One region of the Azospira sp. MPR-E4 genome, then DNA from elsewhere that is predicted to be linked to it. Evidence: predicted binding sites of a transcription regulator. Region 1 holds the regulator's gene; the other holds the start of a gene.
The links. The regulator sigma-54, encoded in region 1, starts transcription at its own class of promoters, with help from an activator protein. The targets are predictions, from matches to a motif close to TGGCACGCTTNCTGCTNA.
Positions count from the first base shown of each region.

Region 1 (7,325 bases):
ACGCCGCTCCTCCGCCTCCAGGGTCCAGATGACGTCGTCGAGGGAATCCAGCACCTGTTCCAGGCGCTCCTCCGCCCGGTTGCGGTCCTCCTCGGCGCTGCGGCGCTGCCGGTTGGCGGCGGCCAGGGCCAGGGTCACGGCGGTGAGGGAGGCGATCAGCACCTGCAGCTTCACCTGCACCAGCTGGGGCTCGATATTGGCGAAGGGGCCGGTGCCCAGGGCGGCGAAGACGGCGGCCGTCAGGGCCGTGGTGGCCAGGGCCAGGGTCACCAGGCGCAACTCGCAGCTGAAGGCGATCCAGATCAGGGTCAGCAGGAGCAGCAGGCCGGCGTAGGCAAAGGATTCGGGGGCCCGCTCGGAGAAGAACCACAGGCTGCTGAGGGCGGCGGCGACCACCGCCGCCACCGCCAGATGGCGCCAGCGGCCCTGGTCCAGGCCTTCCCGGGGCTGCAGCCAGGCCAGCAGCAGGGGGGCCAGCAGCTGGGTGCCGGCCAGGTCGCCCACCCACCAGCCGCGCCAGGCGGGCAGCAGCTGGGCCGGCTCCAGGCTGCCGCCCAGGCTCAGGGCACCGACGCCCAGGCTGGCGCTGATGGCGCCGCCCAGCACGGGGGCGCTGAAACACAGGTGCAGCACGTCCTGGGGGCGGCCCAGGCGCGGATCGAACTGCAGGGGACCCCGCAGCAGACGGTAGCCGGCCCAGGCGCCGAGGGCGTTGCCGGCGCCCATGAGCAGGCCGGTGAGGGGAGCAAAGCCGCTGATGAGGGCGCTGCCCAGGGTGGCCAGCAGCACTGCCGGCCACAGCCGGCCGCCGCCCAGGACGAGGGCGGCCAGGGCAATGCCGGCGGGGGGCCAGAAGGGCACGAAGAGGCCGTGGCCGGCAGTGCCGATGGCCATGGTCAGCTGGGCCACCGCCAGATAGGCGGCAAACACCAGCAGCAGCCCCGGGAGCAGGGGCAGGCGGGCAGCGGGGAGGGGAGCGGCGGCCGGGGGCGCCAATAATCGCTTTAGCATAATTTGCGCCATTTTCCCTGCTTTGCCGCGGTGTTCCAAGGCCTTTGATGCTGGGGATAACACGTAGTCCGGGTAACTTGGCGTAGGCCGGAGGGTTTGTGCCATAATCAGCCGCTTGATTTTGGGGAATTCAGTCATGGACGACAACAAGGCCAAAGCACTAACCGCCGCACTGGCGCAGATCGAAAAGCAGTTCGGCAAGGGCGCCATCATGAAGATGGGCGAGACCGAAGTGGACAAGGGTGTGGACGTGGTGTCCACCGGCTCCCTGGGCCTGGACGTGGCCCTCGGCGTGGGCGGCCTGCCCCGGGGCCGGGTGGTGGAAATCTACGGTCCGGAATCCTCCGGCAAGACCACCCTGACCCTGCAGGTCGTGGCCGAGATGCAGAAGCTGGGCGGCACCGCCGCCTTTATCGACGCGGAACACGCCCTCGATCCCCAGTACGCCCAGAAGCTGGGCGTGAACATCGGCGAGCTGCTCATCTCCCAGCCGGACAACGGCGAACAGGCCCTGGAAATCGCCGACATGCTGGTGCGTTCCGGCGGTGTGGACGTGATCGTGGTGGACTCCGTGGCCGCCCTCACCCCCAAGGCCGAAATCGAAGGCGAGATGGGCGATTCCATGATGGGCCTGCACGCCCGCCTGATGAGCCAGGCCCTGCGCAAGCTCACCGCCAACATCAAGAAGACCAATACCCTGGTCATCTTCATCAACCAGATCCGCATGAAGATCGGGGTGATGTTCGGTTCCCCGGAAACCACCACCGGCGGCAACGCGCTCAAGTTCTACGCCTCCGTGCGCCTGGATATCCGCCGTATCGGCGGCATCAAGAAGGGTGACGAGGTGATCGGCAACGAAACCCGCGTCAAGGTGGTGAAGAACAAGGTCTCCCCGCCCTTCCGCGAAGCCCTGTTCGACATCCTCTACGGCGAAGGCATCTCCCGCGAGGGCGAGATCATCGAACTGGGGGTGGCCAACAAGCTGATCGAGAAGTCCGGCGCCTGGTACTCCTACAAGGGCGAGAAAATCGGCCAGGGCAAGGACAACTCCCGGGAATTCCTCAAGGCCAACCCGGCCATTGCCCAGGAAATTGAAGGCAAGATCCGGGAAGCCCTGGGCGTGGCCAATCCCGCCCCGGCGGCCGCTGCCGGGGAATGACCCCGAGCCTGCGCCAGCGGGCCCTGGGGCTGCTGGCGCGGCGGGAGTACAGCCGGGCCGAACTGGCCCGCAAGCTGGCGCCCCACGCAGAATCCGAGGCTGAGCTGGAGACCCTGCTGGACGACCTGGCGGCCCGCCGCCAGCTTTCCGATGCCCGCTATGCCAGTGAAAGGGTCGCCATCCGCGCCCGCCGCTACGGCGATGCCCGGCTGGCCCAGGAGCTGCGGCAGAAGGGCGTGGCCGAGGAAACCGTCGCCGCGGCCCTGGCCCAGGGCGGCAGCGAGCTGGAACGGGCGCGCCAGGTGTGGCAGAAGAAATTCGCCGCCCTGCCCGCCGATCTGGCCGAGCGGGCCAAACAGACCCGCTTCCTCCTCAGCCGCGGCTTTGCCGCCGCCACCGTCCGCCAGGTGCTGCAGGGCGGCTGGGACGACGAGTCCGGCAGCGACTGGTAGAACCCCCGGGCGACACCTCTGGCACAATGCCTTTACGCCCCCGCATTCATAGAATCCGATAGCCCATGTCCGAGCAGAACCCCGACCTCATCGCCAAGCTTTCCGCCAACAACCTGAAAAAGCGCTACAAGTCCCGCACCGTGGTGCATGACGTGTCCTTCGAGGTGGGCAGCGGTGAGGTGGTGGGCCTGCTGGGCCCCAACGGTGCCGGCAAGACCACCTGTTTCTACATGATCGTCGGCCTGGTGCCCTCCGACGGCGGCTCCATCCAGCTGCAGAATCAGGAAGTGACCCACTTCCCCATCCACAAGCGGGCCCATCTGGGCATTTCCTACCTGCCCCAGGAGGCTTCCGTCTTCCGCAAGCTCAACGTGGAGGAGAACATCCGCGCCGTGCTGGAACTGCAGAAGCTGCCCAAGCACGAGATCGACCTGCGCCTGGAGGAACTGCTGGAAGAGCTGCACATCGGCCACATTCGCGCTTCCAATGCCGCCGCCCTGTCCGGTGGCGAGCGCCGCCGGGTGGAAATCGCCCGGGCCCTGGCCACCTCTCCCCGTTTCATCCTGCTGGATGAGCCCTTCGCCGGCGTGGACCCCATCGCCGTGCTGGAAATCCAGAAGATCATCCGTTTCCTCAAGGACCGCAGCATCGGCGTGCTCATCACCGACCACAACGTGCGTGAGACCCTGGGCATCTGCGACCGGGCCTACATCATCAATGAGGGCCGGGTGCTGGCGTCTGGCCGCCCGGATGAGATCGTTTATAATGAAGACGTCCGAAAAGTATATCTGGGCGAGAGCTTCCGTCTCTGACGAGCCCAGTCTCCGAGTCTTTCCCTCAACCCGCTCATTGCCGCCGGCCCCTTCGGCCCCGGGTCCATGAAACCAACCCTCCAACTCAAACTCTCGCAGCACCTGGCCCTGACGCCACAGCTGCAGCAGTCCATCCGGCTGCTGCAGCTGTCGACGCTCGAGCTGGAGCAGGAGTTGGAGAAGTATCTGCTGGAAAACCCCCTGCTGGAGCGCGAGGACGAGAACTACGAGCCCTCCTACAGCGGGAGCGAAGGCGAATACGCCGGCAGTACGGCCGAGGCCGCTGCCGAAGGCCCGCGGGAAGGCGATAGCGGCGAATCCGGTGAAGGCGCCGACAGTCACGGCCCCGAAGAAGTCCGGGACGACAGCCGGGACAGCCTGGGCGAGGGCGAGGACTGGTTTGCCGAAGGCAGCTACCCTTCCGCCTCCCGCGACGAGGACGAGGATTCCGACTTCCAGGAAGTGCAGGCCGCCAACACCTCCCTGCGCGACCACCTCAACTGGCAGCTGGGCCTGATGCAGCTCTCCGAGCGGGACCGGCAGCTGGTCAGCTTCCTGATCGAGGCTCTGGACGAGGACGGCTACCTGACCCAGCCCCTGGAGGAGCTGCAGGAAGCCCTGCCGGAAGAGCTGGAAATCGACCTGGACGACCTGCAGATCGCCCTGCGCCACCTGCAGCACCTGGACCCGACCGGTGTCGGCGCCCGCACTCCGGGCGAATGCCTGGCCCTGCAGCTGGAAGCCCTGCCGGCCGACGAGGTGCGGGACCAGGCCCTGAAGCTGGTGCGCCATCATCTGGAACTGCTGGCCGGCCGGGACTTCACCAAGCTGAAGAAGCTGCTGGGCTGCGACGACGAGCGCCTGCGCGCCGTCACCAACCTGGTGAAGAGCCTCAACCCCCGGCCCGGCGCCCAGTACGCGCCCCTGGATGCCCGCTACATCACCCCGGACGTGGTGGTGAAGAAGGTGCGCAACCAGTGGACCGCCAGCATCAATCCGGACGCCTACCCGCGCCTGCGCATCAACCGGCTCTACGCCGAGATCCTCTCCAAGCAGCGCGGCTCCAGCCTCTCCGGCCAGCTGCAGGAGGCCCGCTGGCTGATCAAGAACGTGCAGCAGCGTTTCGACACCATCCTGCGCGTGTCCCAGGCCATCCTGGACCGCCAGCGCCAGTTCTTCGAACACGGCGAGGTGGCCATGCGTCCCCTGGTACTGCGGGAAATCGCCGAAACCCTGGGCCTGCACGAATCCACCGTTTCCCGGGTGACCACCCAGAAGTACATGGCCACCCCCCGGGGCATTTTCGAACTCAAGTATTTCTTCGGCAGCCACGTGGCCACGGATACGGGGGGCGCCTGTTCGGCCACCGCCATCCGGGCCCTGATCAAGCAGCTGGTGGCGGCCGAAGACCCCAAAAAACCCCTTTCGGACAGTCAAATATCCGAAATTCTTGGCCAACAAGGCATTGTTGTGGCGCGTCGAACCATTGCAAAATACAGAGAAGCGCTCAACATTTCGCCGGCCAACCTACGCAAGTCCATCTAAAAAAGGAGCGAGCCATGAACCTGCACATCACCGGACATCACCTGGAAGTCACCCCGGCGATCCGCGACTACGTCACTGCCAAGCTGGAGCGGGTTACGCGTCACTTCGACAGCGTCATCGACGTCAACGTCATCCTCACCGTGGAAAAGCTGAAGCAGAAGGCTGAAGTCACCGTGCGCGTGCCCGGCAAGGACATCCACGTGGATGCCGAGGATGCCGACCTGTATGCCGCCGTGGACACCCTGATCGACAAGCTGGACCGCCAGGTGCAGAAGTACAAGCAGAAGGCCCAGGATCACCACCGCGACACCATCAAGAATCACATCGAAGAGTGATCTGATTCCCTCTCCGGGACTGGGATGAAAGGCATAGGCGGCGGGGTCGTTTTCCGTTATGATCCCGCCACTTTTCGCCAGGTATCCTGCCTGAATCCCAGTCTCCAACCGGCCCTGCCGCCGCCATCCCGCTGTTCGGGGAAGGTTCCCGCCCCATGGATCTGATCGCCAAACTCCTCCCTCCCGCCCACATCCTGCTGGACCTCGAAGCCAGCAGCAAGAAGCGGGCATTCGAGCAGGCCGGACTGCTGTTCGAGAACAACCTGGGCATCGCCCGGGCCACGGTTTTCGACAGCCTCTTCGCCCGGGAAAAACTCGGTTCCACCGGCCTGGGCCAGGGGGTTGCCATTCCCCACGGCCGCATCAAGGGGCTCAAGGAAGCCGCCGGCGCCTTCATGCGCCTGTCCGCCCCGGTGCCTTTCGATTCCCCCGATGGCAAGCCCGTCGGCCTGATGTTCGTGCTGCTGGTGCCGGAACAGGCCACCGAGCAGCATCTGCAGATTCTTTCCGAGCTGGCCCAGCGTTTCTCCGACCGGGCCTTCCGCGAGGCCCTGGGCGCCTGCGACAACACCGACGACGCCCACCGCCTGTTCACCGACTGGGGGAACCATGCGGCAAATCTCCATCAGCCAGCTGTTTGAGGACCACCAGGACAAGCTGTCCCTGACCTGGGTCGCGGCCCAGGGTGCCGAACGCTCCATCGAGATCCGGGAGCGGGGCAACTACGGCGCCGACGTGGTCGGCCACCTCAACCTGATCCACCCGGAACGCCTGCAGGTCATCGGCGCCGCCGAGTACCAGTGGCTGAGCCGCGTCAATCCTGAGCGCCTCAAGGCGCAGATGAACGAAATTTTCGCCGCCCAGCCCCCTGCCGTCATCGTCGCCGAGGGCCTGGAAGTGCTGCCGGCCGTGCTGGAGGGCTGCGAGAGCACCGGCACGCCCCTGTTCACCACCGCCAAACCCTGCTCGGCCGTGATCGACCTGCTGCGCATCTACCTCTCCCGCCGCCTGGCGGACACGGTGTCGGTGCATGGCGTCTTCATGGACGTGCTGGGCATGGGCGTCCTCATCACCGGCGATTCCGGCGTCGGCAAGTCCGAACTGGCCCTGGAACTGATTTCCCGGGGCCACGGTCTGGTCGCCGACGACGTGGTGGAACTGGCCCGCATCGCTCCCGCCACCATCGAGGGCCGTTGCCCTGGCATGCTGCGGGACTTCCTCGAAGTGCGGGGCCTGGGCCTGCTCAATATCCGCACCATCTTCGGCGAGACCGCCTCCCGGCGGAAAATGAAGCTAAAGCTGATCGTGCACCTGCAAAAGCCGGTGGCCGGGGTGGATGCGCCGCGCCTGCCCCTGGATGCCCAGACCCAGGAGATCCTCGGCGTGGCCGTGCGCAAGGTGGTCATTCCGGTGGCTGCCGGGCGCAACCTGGCGGTGCTGCTGGAGGCGGCGGTGCGCAACAGCATCCTGCAGCTGCGCGGCATCGACAACATGCAGGAATTCATCACCCGGCAGCAGAAGCTGCTGCTTGACGACGATATTTGACGAACGCATAGTGGTAAGCCCTGCCTGACCACTGACGGAGACACCATGAAAAAGATGCTGCTAGCCCTGTTTTCCCTGGCCTGTATCGGCCTGGCTCCCGTTGCCGGCGCCGCCGACGCGGCCAAAGCGCCGACGCCCCAGCAGGAGCGCATGAAGAACTGCAACAAGGAAGCCGGCGAGAAGGGCCTCAAGGGCGACGAGCGCAAGGGATTCATGAAGACCTGCCTCTCCGGCAAGACCGCCGATGCTCCCGCCGCCAATGCGGAGTGCCAGTCCAAGGCCGCGGAGAAGAAGCTGGCCGGTGCCGCCAAGGCCTCCTTCATCAAGAAGTGCGAAGCCGACAGCCAGGCTGCCAAGTAAGCCCGGGGCGGACTTCCCGCAAAAATGCCAGCCGATTGAAGGCTGGCATTTTTTTTGACAGAATGGCCTGCCCCATTCCACCTGCCCCGGCGTTGATGCCGGGGAC
Region 1 is NZ_JBXAST010000016.1:18,410-25,734, forward strand. Features, by position in the region: gene AC1RTA_RS07120 (PAS domain S-box protein) at 1-1,011, opposite strand, end outside; gene recA (recombinase RecA) at 1,148-2,170, shown strand; gene recX (recombination regulator RecX) at 2,167-2,622, shown strand; gene lptB (LPS export ABC transporter ATP-binding protein) at 2,688-3,434, shown strand; gene AC1RTA_RS07140 (RNA polymerase factor sigma-54) at 3,501-4,979, shown strand; gene hpf (ribosome hibernation-promoting factor, HPF/YfiA family) at 4,994-5,314, shown strand; gene ptsN (PTS IIA-like nitrogen regulatory protein PtsN) at 5,470-5,955, shown strand; gene hprK (HPr(Ser) kinase/phosphatase) at 5,924-6,859, shown strand; gene AC1RTA_RS07160 (PsiF family protein) at 6,905-7,219, shown strand.

Region 2 (7,325 bases), on a different contig from region 1:
AAATGCTCCGGGACCAGCCGGGGCACCAAACAAAACGGCGGCACCACCGGCGCCGCCGCTTCCCGTCAAACCGGCGGCTCAGGCCGCCTTGACCTTCACCACCTGGTCGTTTTCCTTGTCCACCACATGCACGGCGCAGGCCAGGCAGGGGTCGAAGGAGTGCACGGTGCGCAGCACTTCCAGGGGCTTCTCGGGATCGGCCACCGGGTTGTCCAGCAGGCAGGCCTCGTAGGCGCCGGAAACGCCCTTTTCGTTACGCGGGCCGGCGTTCCAGGTGGTGGGCACGACGCACTGGTAGTTCTTGATCTTGCCGTCGTCGATCACCACCCAGTGGGAGAGCACGCCGCGGGGCGCTTCGTGGAAGCCGACGCCGGCGATCTCGCCCTTGGGGAAGGTGGGCTTGTTGTAGGTCTTGAGGTCGCCCTTGCCCATGTTGGCCAGGAGCAGGTCCCACTGATGGGCCAGTTCGTCCACCTGGACACAGGCCACCACGGCCCGGGAGGCATGGCGGCCGATGGTGGAGTGCATGGCATCCAGGCCGATCTTGGTCTTGGCCAGGGAAGAGACCGTGTCCAGGGCCAGGGTGGCGTACTTCTTGGTGGGCTCGTGGCCGGCGGCCAGCATGGCCAGCATGCGGGACAGGGGGCCGACCTGGGCGGGCTTGCCGTAGAAGGTGGGGGACTTCAGCCAGGAATACTTGCCCTCGTCCTGGAAGTCCGTGTAGTTCGGCGTGGTCTCGCCCTTGTAGGGGTGCAGGGTGGCGTTGTCGCCGTCCTTGTAGGAGTACCAGGCGTGCTTGACGGCCTCGGAGACGCCGGCCTCGAAGTACTTGTCGCCGAACTGGGTGATGGGCTTGAAGGTGCCGAGGTCGGCGTTCTGGATGTAGCCGCCGGGCAGGGCGAACTGGGTGCCCTTGCCGTCCAGGGGCAGGTCGGGCACGGACAGGTAGTCCACGATGCCGCGGCCGATCTTGGTCCACTCGGGGTAATGGGCGCCGACCACGGCCACGTCGGGCAGGTACACCTGCTTGACGAACTCGTCCAGCTTTTCGATCCATTCCTTCACCGCCAGCAGGCGTTCCACCGTCAGCACGGACTGGGAATCCACCGCCAGGGGGTTGGCCACGCCGCCCACGGCCACGTTCTGGATGTGGGGGGACTTGGAACCGAGGACGGAAACGATCTTGGAGGCAAAGCGCTGGATTTCCAGGGCCTGCAGGTAGTGGGCCACGGCGATCAGGTTCACTTCCGGCGGCAGCTTCATGGCCGGGTGGCCCCAGTAGCCGTTGGTGAAGATGCCGAGCTGGCCGGTCTTGACGAAGCCGGCGATCTTTTCCTTGACCTTGCGGAACTCGTGCTTGCCGTTGCGGTTCCACGGCGAGAGGCTCTCGGCCAGGGCGGAAGCCTTGTCCGGGTCGGCCTGCAGGGCGGAGACCACATCCACCCAGTCGAGGGCAGAGAGGTGATAGAAATGCACGATGGAGTCGTGCAGGTTGTGGGCGGTGATGATCATGTTGCGGATGTACTGGGCATTCACCGGAATTTCCAGCTTCAGCGCATCTTCCACGGCCCGCACCGAACAGATGGCGTGGACGGTGGTGCACACGCCGCAGATGCGCTGGGTGATGGCCCAGGCGTCGCGGGGGTCGCGGCCGATGAGGATGTTCTCCACACCGCGCCACATCTGGCCGGAAGACCAGGCCTTGGTCACCTTGCCGCCATTCACTTCCACGTCCACCCGCAGGTGGCCTTCGATGCGGGTCACCGGATCGATCGTTACGCGCTTGGTCATTTTGGGTTTCTCCTTGAATTCTTAGTGTGCAGCAGCGTCTTCCGCGGCCAAGACCGGGAAGCGGCGGGTGATGACGATGTAGCCGAAGACCTCGATGGCAAACATGCCGAAGGTGACCAGCATTTCGGGGACGGAGGGGAAGTAGTGCCAGCCGTCGCCGGTCTCGTAACCCACCAGGTAGGAATTGATGCGCAGCAGGACGCCGCCCAGCATCAGCAGCACGGCGCCGACGAAGAGGCGGGCCGGGTTGCGGCGGGAAGTCTCCTTGCCCAGCAGCGCCAGGGGGGCGATGAAGCAGGCCATCTCGAGCCAGAACATGAGGGCCTGCAGGCTGCCCTCGAAGGCCCGGGGCAAGGCGCCGCGGACTACCAGGTCGCCCACCCGCACCACCAGGAACACCGCCAGCATGCCCAGCATGACCTTGGACAGAGGCGTCAGGATGTGGGTCTCCATCTGGCGGCGGAAGCCGGCGGCGGCCATGCAGGATTCAAAGAGAATCACGGCGTAGCCGATGGTGATGGCGGAAAGCAGGTAGATCAGCGGCAGGGCCATGGACTGCCACAGGGGATGCACCTGGGTGCCCATCACCACCAGCAGGGAGCCGAGGGAGGACTGGTGCATCATGGGCAGCACGGTGCCCAGGGCGATGAAGAAGAACATCACCTTGTTCAGCTTCTTGCGCTTCTCGTGCATGCCCCACTTTTCCATGAAGGTGGGGGAAAACTCGATCCACATCACCACGATGTAGAGGGAGATGCAAAGGGCCACTTCGAACATCACCGAGTTGGCCGAGGCGTAGCCCGGGGTCAGGATGTGCCAGAAGTTCCACCAGCGGCCCAGGTCGAAGATGACGCCGACGCCGGCCAGGGTATAGCCGAAGAGGGAGGCCAGCAGGGCCGGGCGTACCAGGGGATGGTATTCGCCCCTGTTGAAGATGTAGACCAGCATGGCCACGGAGAAGCCGCCACAGGCGAAGGCGGAACCGATGACCACGTCGCCCACCACCCACAGGCCCCAGGGGTAGCCGTCGTTGAGGTTGGTGACGGCGCCCAGGCCGAAGACGAAACGGACCAGGATGATGGCCAGGGCCACCACGATCAGGGTCGCCGCGGTGAGGGTCACCGGGGTCAGCAGCTTGCCGCCGACGGGGGTGGGTGCAGCGTGTTGTTGTGCAGACATTGCGATCTCTCCCTTACAGCTCGTCGTCGTCAGGCTTGACGTTGCGCTTGGCGAAATAGGTCATCATGCCGAGCACCGCCAGGGGCATCACCAGCCCGCCGTAGAGCGTGTGTTGCAGGGTTTCCGACTTGGAGGAGGCGGAACGCTCGGGCAGGGGCTTGTGGCCCACCTTCTCGAAGGGCACGGCGGACAGCTTGATCACCTGGGTGCCGCCCACTTCCTTCTCGCCATAGACGTGCTGCACGTAATGGCCCACCACGTTTTCGTAGCTCTGGTCCTTGCCCCCCAGCTGGCCGCGCTGGAACACGGTCTTGGTGCCGGGTTTGAGGGAGAGGCGGCGTTCGGCCTCGGCCTTGAGGTCCGACACCTTGCCGTAGAGGGTGGCGCCGGTGGGGCAGACCTCGGCACAGGCGGCGTACTTGCCTTCCGGCAGGCGATGGCGGCACAGCTCGCACTTGCCGATCTTGCCGGTGGCGGAGGAGTAGTCGTACTTGGGAATGCCGAAGGGACAGGCGGCAACGCAGTAACGGCAGCCGATGCAGGCGTCGGCGTCGTAGCCGACGATGCCGGTGACCGGGTCCTTAGTCATGGCCGACACCGGGCAGGCCGAGACGCAGGAGGGATCGTTGCAGTGCAGGCAGGAGGTCTTCATGAAGGCATAGCCGTTGTCCGAATCGTCCTTCGTCTCCATGGTGCCGCTGCGGAACATCTTGATGACGTTGAAGGTCTTGGCAGTGGTATCCAGGGGCGTATCCCACAGCTGTTCAGGCGTGGAGAACTCCGCCGGGTTGCCATTGACCTCCTTGCAGGCGGCGACGCAGGCCTTGCAGCCGACGCACAGGGTGGCGTCGTAGAGCAGGCCCAGGGCGCCCTCGGGCTGGGGATTGTTGTCCCGGGCGCAGGCCGGGCCACTCACCGAAACGGAGACCGCAGCCGCGGCTGCGCCCCCCGCCAGCGTCCCTTTCAGGAAATTGCGACGGGAAGTCATGGTCACACCTTCTCGGCGGGTTTCTGTTCGGAAGACTGCTTGGCCTTCTCGGCCTCCTCGGCGGCGTGGGAGAGACCCAGGTTCTTCGCCACCATGGCCCCGGCCCCGGCGGCGGCCCCGGCCACGGCAGCCAGCACGGCGGCGGCCCCGAGGGAGGCGCCCTTGCCCTGTTCCTCGACGATGCGCGGGAAGGAGGCGGGCGGGGCGTAGGTCATGACCTTGGCGGTCTGGTGGATGGGTTTCTGGAAGCCCACGCCCTGCTCCGTACAGCCGATGCAGGGGTGGCCGCAGGCCACGGGCCAGGTGCCGGCGCCGGCGTCGCCGAAGAGGATGGTGGGACAGTTGGCGTAGGTCTCGGGACCCTTGCAGCCCAGCTTGTACAGGCAGTAGCCCTTGCGGTGCCCTTCGTCGCCGAACTCCATGGCAAAGCGGCCGGCGTCGAAGTGGGCGCGGCGCTCGCAGTTCTCGTGCACCAGGCGGGAATAGGCGAACTTGGGACGGCCCAGCTCATCCACCGGCGGCAGCTGGCCGAAGGTGAGGAAGTGCACCACGGTGGAAAGGAAGTTGTAGGGGTTGGGCGGACAGCCGGGAATGGTCACCACCGGCTTGTCGATGATCTTGTTCACCCCCACGGCCCCGGTGGGGTTCGGGTCGGTGGAAGGCATGCCGCCCCAGGAGGCACAGGAGCCGATGGCGATGATGGCGGCGGCGTCGGTGGCGCATTCCTTGACGATGTCGATGGCGGTCTTGCCGCCCACCTTGCAGTAGATGCCGCCATCCTTGGTCGGGATGGCCCCTTCCACCACCAGCAGGTACTGGCCCTTGTTGGCCTTCATGGCGGCCTGCTTGGCGGCCTCGATCTGGTGGCCGGCGGCGGCGAAGAGGGTCTCGTGGTAGTCGAGGGAGATGACGTCGAGAATCAGCTTCTCGATGGTGGGATGCTCGGCCCGCAGCATGGATTCGGTACAGCCGGTACATTCCTGGAAGTGCAGCCAGATGACGGAGGGACGCTTCTTCACCGCCACCGCCTCGGCCACCGCGGCCTCGGCCCCGGCCGGCAGGCCCAGGGTGGCGGCCATGGCCGTACAGAACTGGAGGAATTCCCGGCGGCCCATTTCCAGGCGCTTGGCCGCCTCGATGACGTGCTCGTGGATTTCCAGGGACTGGAGTTTTTGCTCTTGCATGGCCTCACCCTCGGTCTGTTGCCCCGTTCCCACGGGGCTATTTGCATGGTTGCGCGGGGATCGCCGCGCCCTTATTGGGGTGGGACGATTACAAGAACCGTGCCAGACAGGGCAAAACCATAACAATCAAGCAGCTACGGAACTCGCGTGAAATGGCGTTTCATAAAGTTGTAAACCTTGCGACGTCACAAAGCCGACACCTGGAAACTTTCTTTCCACTCTGCAAAGATGACAGATGCAAACAGTTCCCACCCAGGCCCTGGCGACGACCACCTCGGACACCCCCTGCCGCCGGGGCAGGCGGCAAGCGCCTCCCGGCCATGCCATGGCTGGAGACCAGGAACGGCGCCAGCCTCCAGCCACCCCAAACCCGCATCAATCCCGGACCCGCACCGCTCCCCCGCTGCGGCAGCGGAGGCCACCGGCAGCAGCGCCGGGCCGGGGTGCTAGAATCCGGGCTCGTTGCCGCCTTTGCCGACCACCCTGACCCGCCGGGCCCGATGCCTTCCTCCCTCACTTCCCTCCTCGCCGCCACCGACATTCCGGGCCACATGCTGGTCATCGCCCTGCTCCTGGCGGCCATCTGCACCGGTTTCATCTTCCGCTTCGTCCTGCCCGCCCTGGGCCTGGGCCGCCTCTTCCGCCGCACCATCGGGCAGCTGGAGCAGCTGCGGGAGAGCGGCGGCAACCCAGATCCCCAGCAGATCGGCCGCGACATCATGGGCGCCCCGCCCCTGGCCCACCTGTGGCGCGAATACGCCCAGACCCTGCACCCGACCCGCACCGAGGCCGGCCCCCGCTGGCGCGCCACGGCCCTGGCGGAAAGCTTCCTCACCGAACAGGCCCTGGTGGATACGCCCCTGCGGGCCGAGTTCTACAAGCACCTGCCGGGCATCCTCACCGGCATCGGCATCCTCGGCACCTTTTCCGGCCTCATCGTCGGCCTCACCCACTTCGAGGTTTCCGCCAGCGCCGACGTGGTGCGGGGCAGCCTCAGGGAGCTGATCCAGGGCGTCGGCCACGCCTTCAAGATTTCCGCCATCGCCATCGGCCTGGCCATGCTCCTCACCTGGGTCGAAAAATCCCTGGTGGTGGCCCGCTACCGCCAGGTGGAACGCCTCAACCAGCTCATCGACAGTCTCTTCGACACCGGCATCGGCGAGGAATACCTGGCCCGCCTGGTGGGCGCCAGCGAGGGCGCCGCCCAGCAGGCGGCACAACAGGCCGCCCAGCTGCGCCAGGCCCTGGTGGCGGAAATGCGCCAGGCCATGGCCAGCCTGCTGGAGCAGCAGCAACAGGCCGGCCAGCGCCAGCTGGAGAACATGACGGCGGGCCTGGCCGGCGCCGTCGGCGACAGCATCCGCGCGCCCCTGGAGCGCCTGACCCAGACCCTGGAACGGATGGAGGCCCAGCAGGGCAAGGCAGTGGCCGGCGGCATCAGCCAGGCCCTGGACGGCCTGCTGGGCAATGTGGGCCAGCAGATCGGCGAACAGCTGGGACGCCAGGAGCGGGAGGCGGAGCAGCGCCAGGAGCGCCTGCTGCAAAGCCTGGAAGCCACCGGCCAGCGTTTCGAGGCCAGCAGCCAGCGTCTGGAAAAAGCCATCCAGGAATCCATGGCCCAGCTGGCCGGCCAGCTCGCCCAGCAGGTGGCCGGCGTCTCCGAGGCCATCGGCGGCGGCCAGCAGGCCCAGCAGGAGCGCCTGACGGAGCAGACCGACAAGCTCATGGGCAAGGTGGCAGGCCATCTGCAGGGGGTCACCACGGAACTGAAAAATGCCGCCGCCACCCTGGAAGGCTGCGTCGCCAGCTTCAACCGGGCCGGCAGCCAGGCCATGGGCCAGCTCAGCGCCGGCGCCGAAGCCGTGCAACTGGCCTGCGGCGGTTTCGCCGCCGCCGGGCGCAGCTTCGACCACACCGCCCAGACCGTGGCCGAGGCCGGGCGTGCCATCCAGAGCGCCGCCGGCAGCCTGGCCGCCGCCAGCGCCGGCAACGGCCAGCTGCTGGAACAGCAGCACAAGGTCGGCGCCAGCCTGCGGGAGCTGCTGCAGGAAGTGCAGGGCACGGTGGCCCTGGCCCAGCGGGAGGCCGCCCTCAACAGCGAGGTGGTGGGCCGCCTGGAAAGCGCCGCCCAGTCCCTCGCCCGGGCCGAGCAGCGTGCCGACGTCTATCTGCAGGGCGTCAGC
Region 2 is NZ_JBXAST010000034.1:13,510-20,834, reverse strand. Features, by position in the region: gene AC1RTA_RS11110 (nickel-dependent hydrogenase large subunit) at 79-1,791, opposite strand; gene hybB (Ni/Fe-hydrogenase cytochrome b subunit) at 1,813-2,970, opposite strand; gene hybA (hydrogenase 2 operon protein HybA) at 2,984-3,958, opposite strand; gene AC1RTA_RS11095 (hydrogenase small subunit) at 3,961-5,142, opposite strand; gene AC1RTA_RS11090 (hypothetical protein) at 5,643-7,325, shown strand, end outside.
Region 2: AC1RTA_RS11095 (hydrogenase small subunit) is a predicted target of sigma-54. The motif match lies at 5,230-5,247, and genes of this name have one in related genera.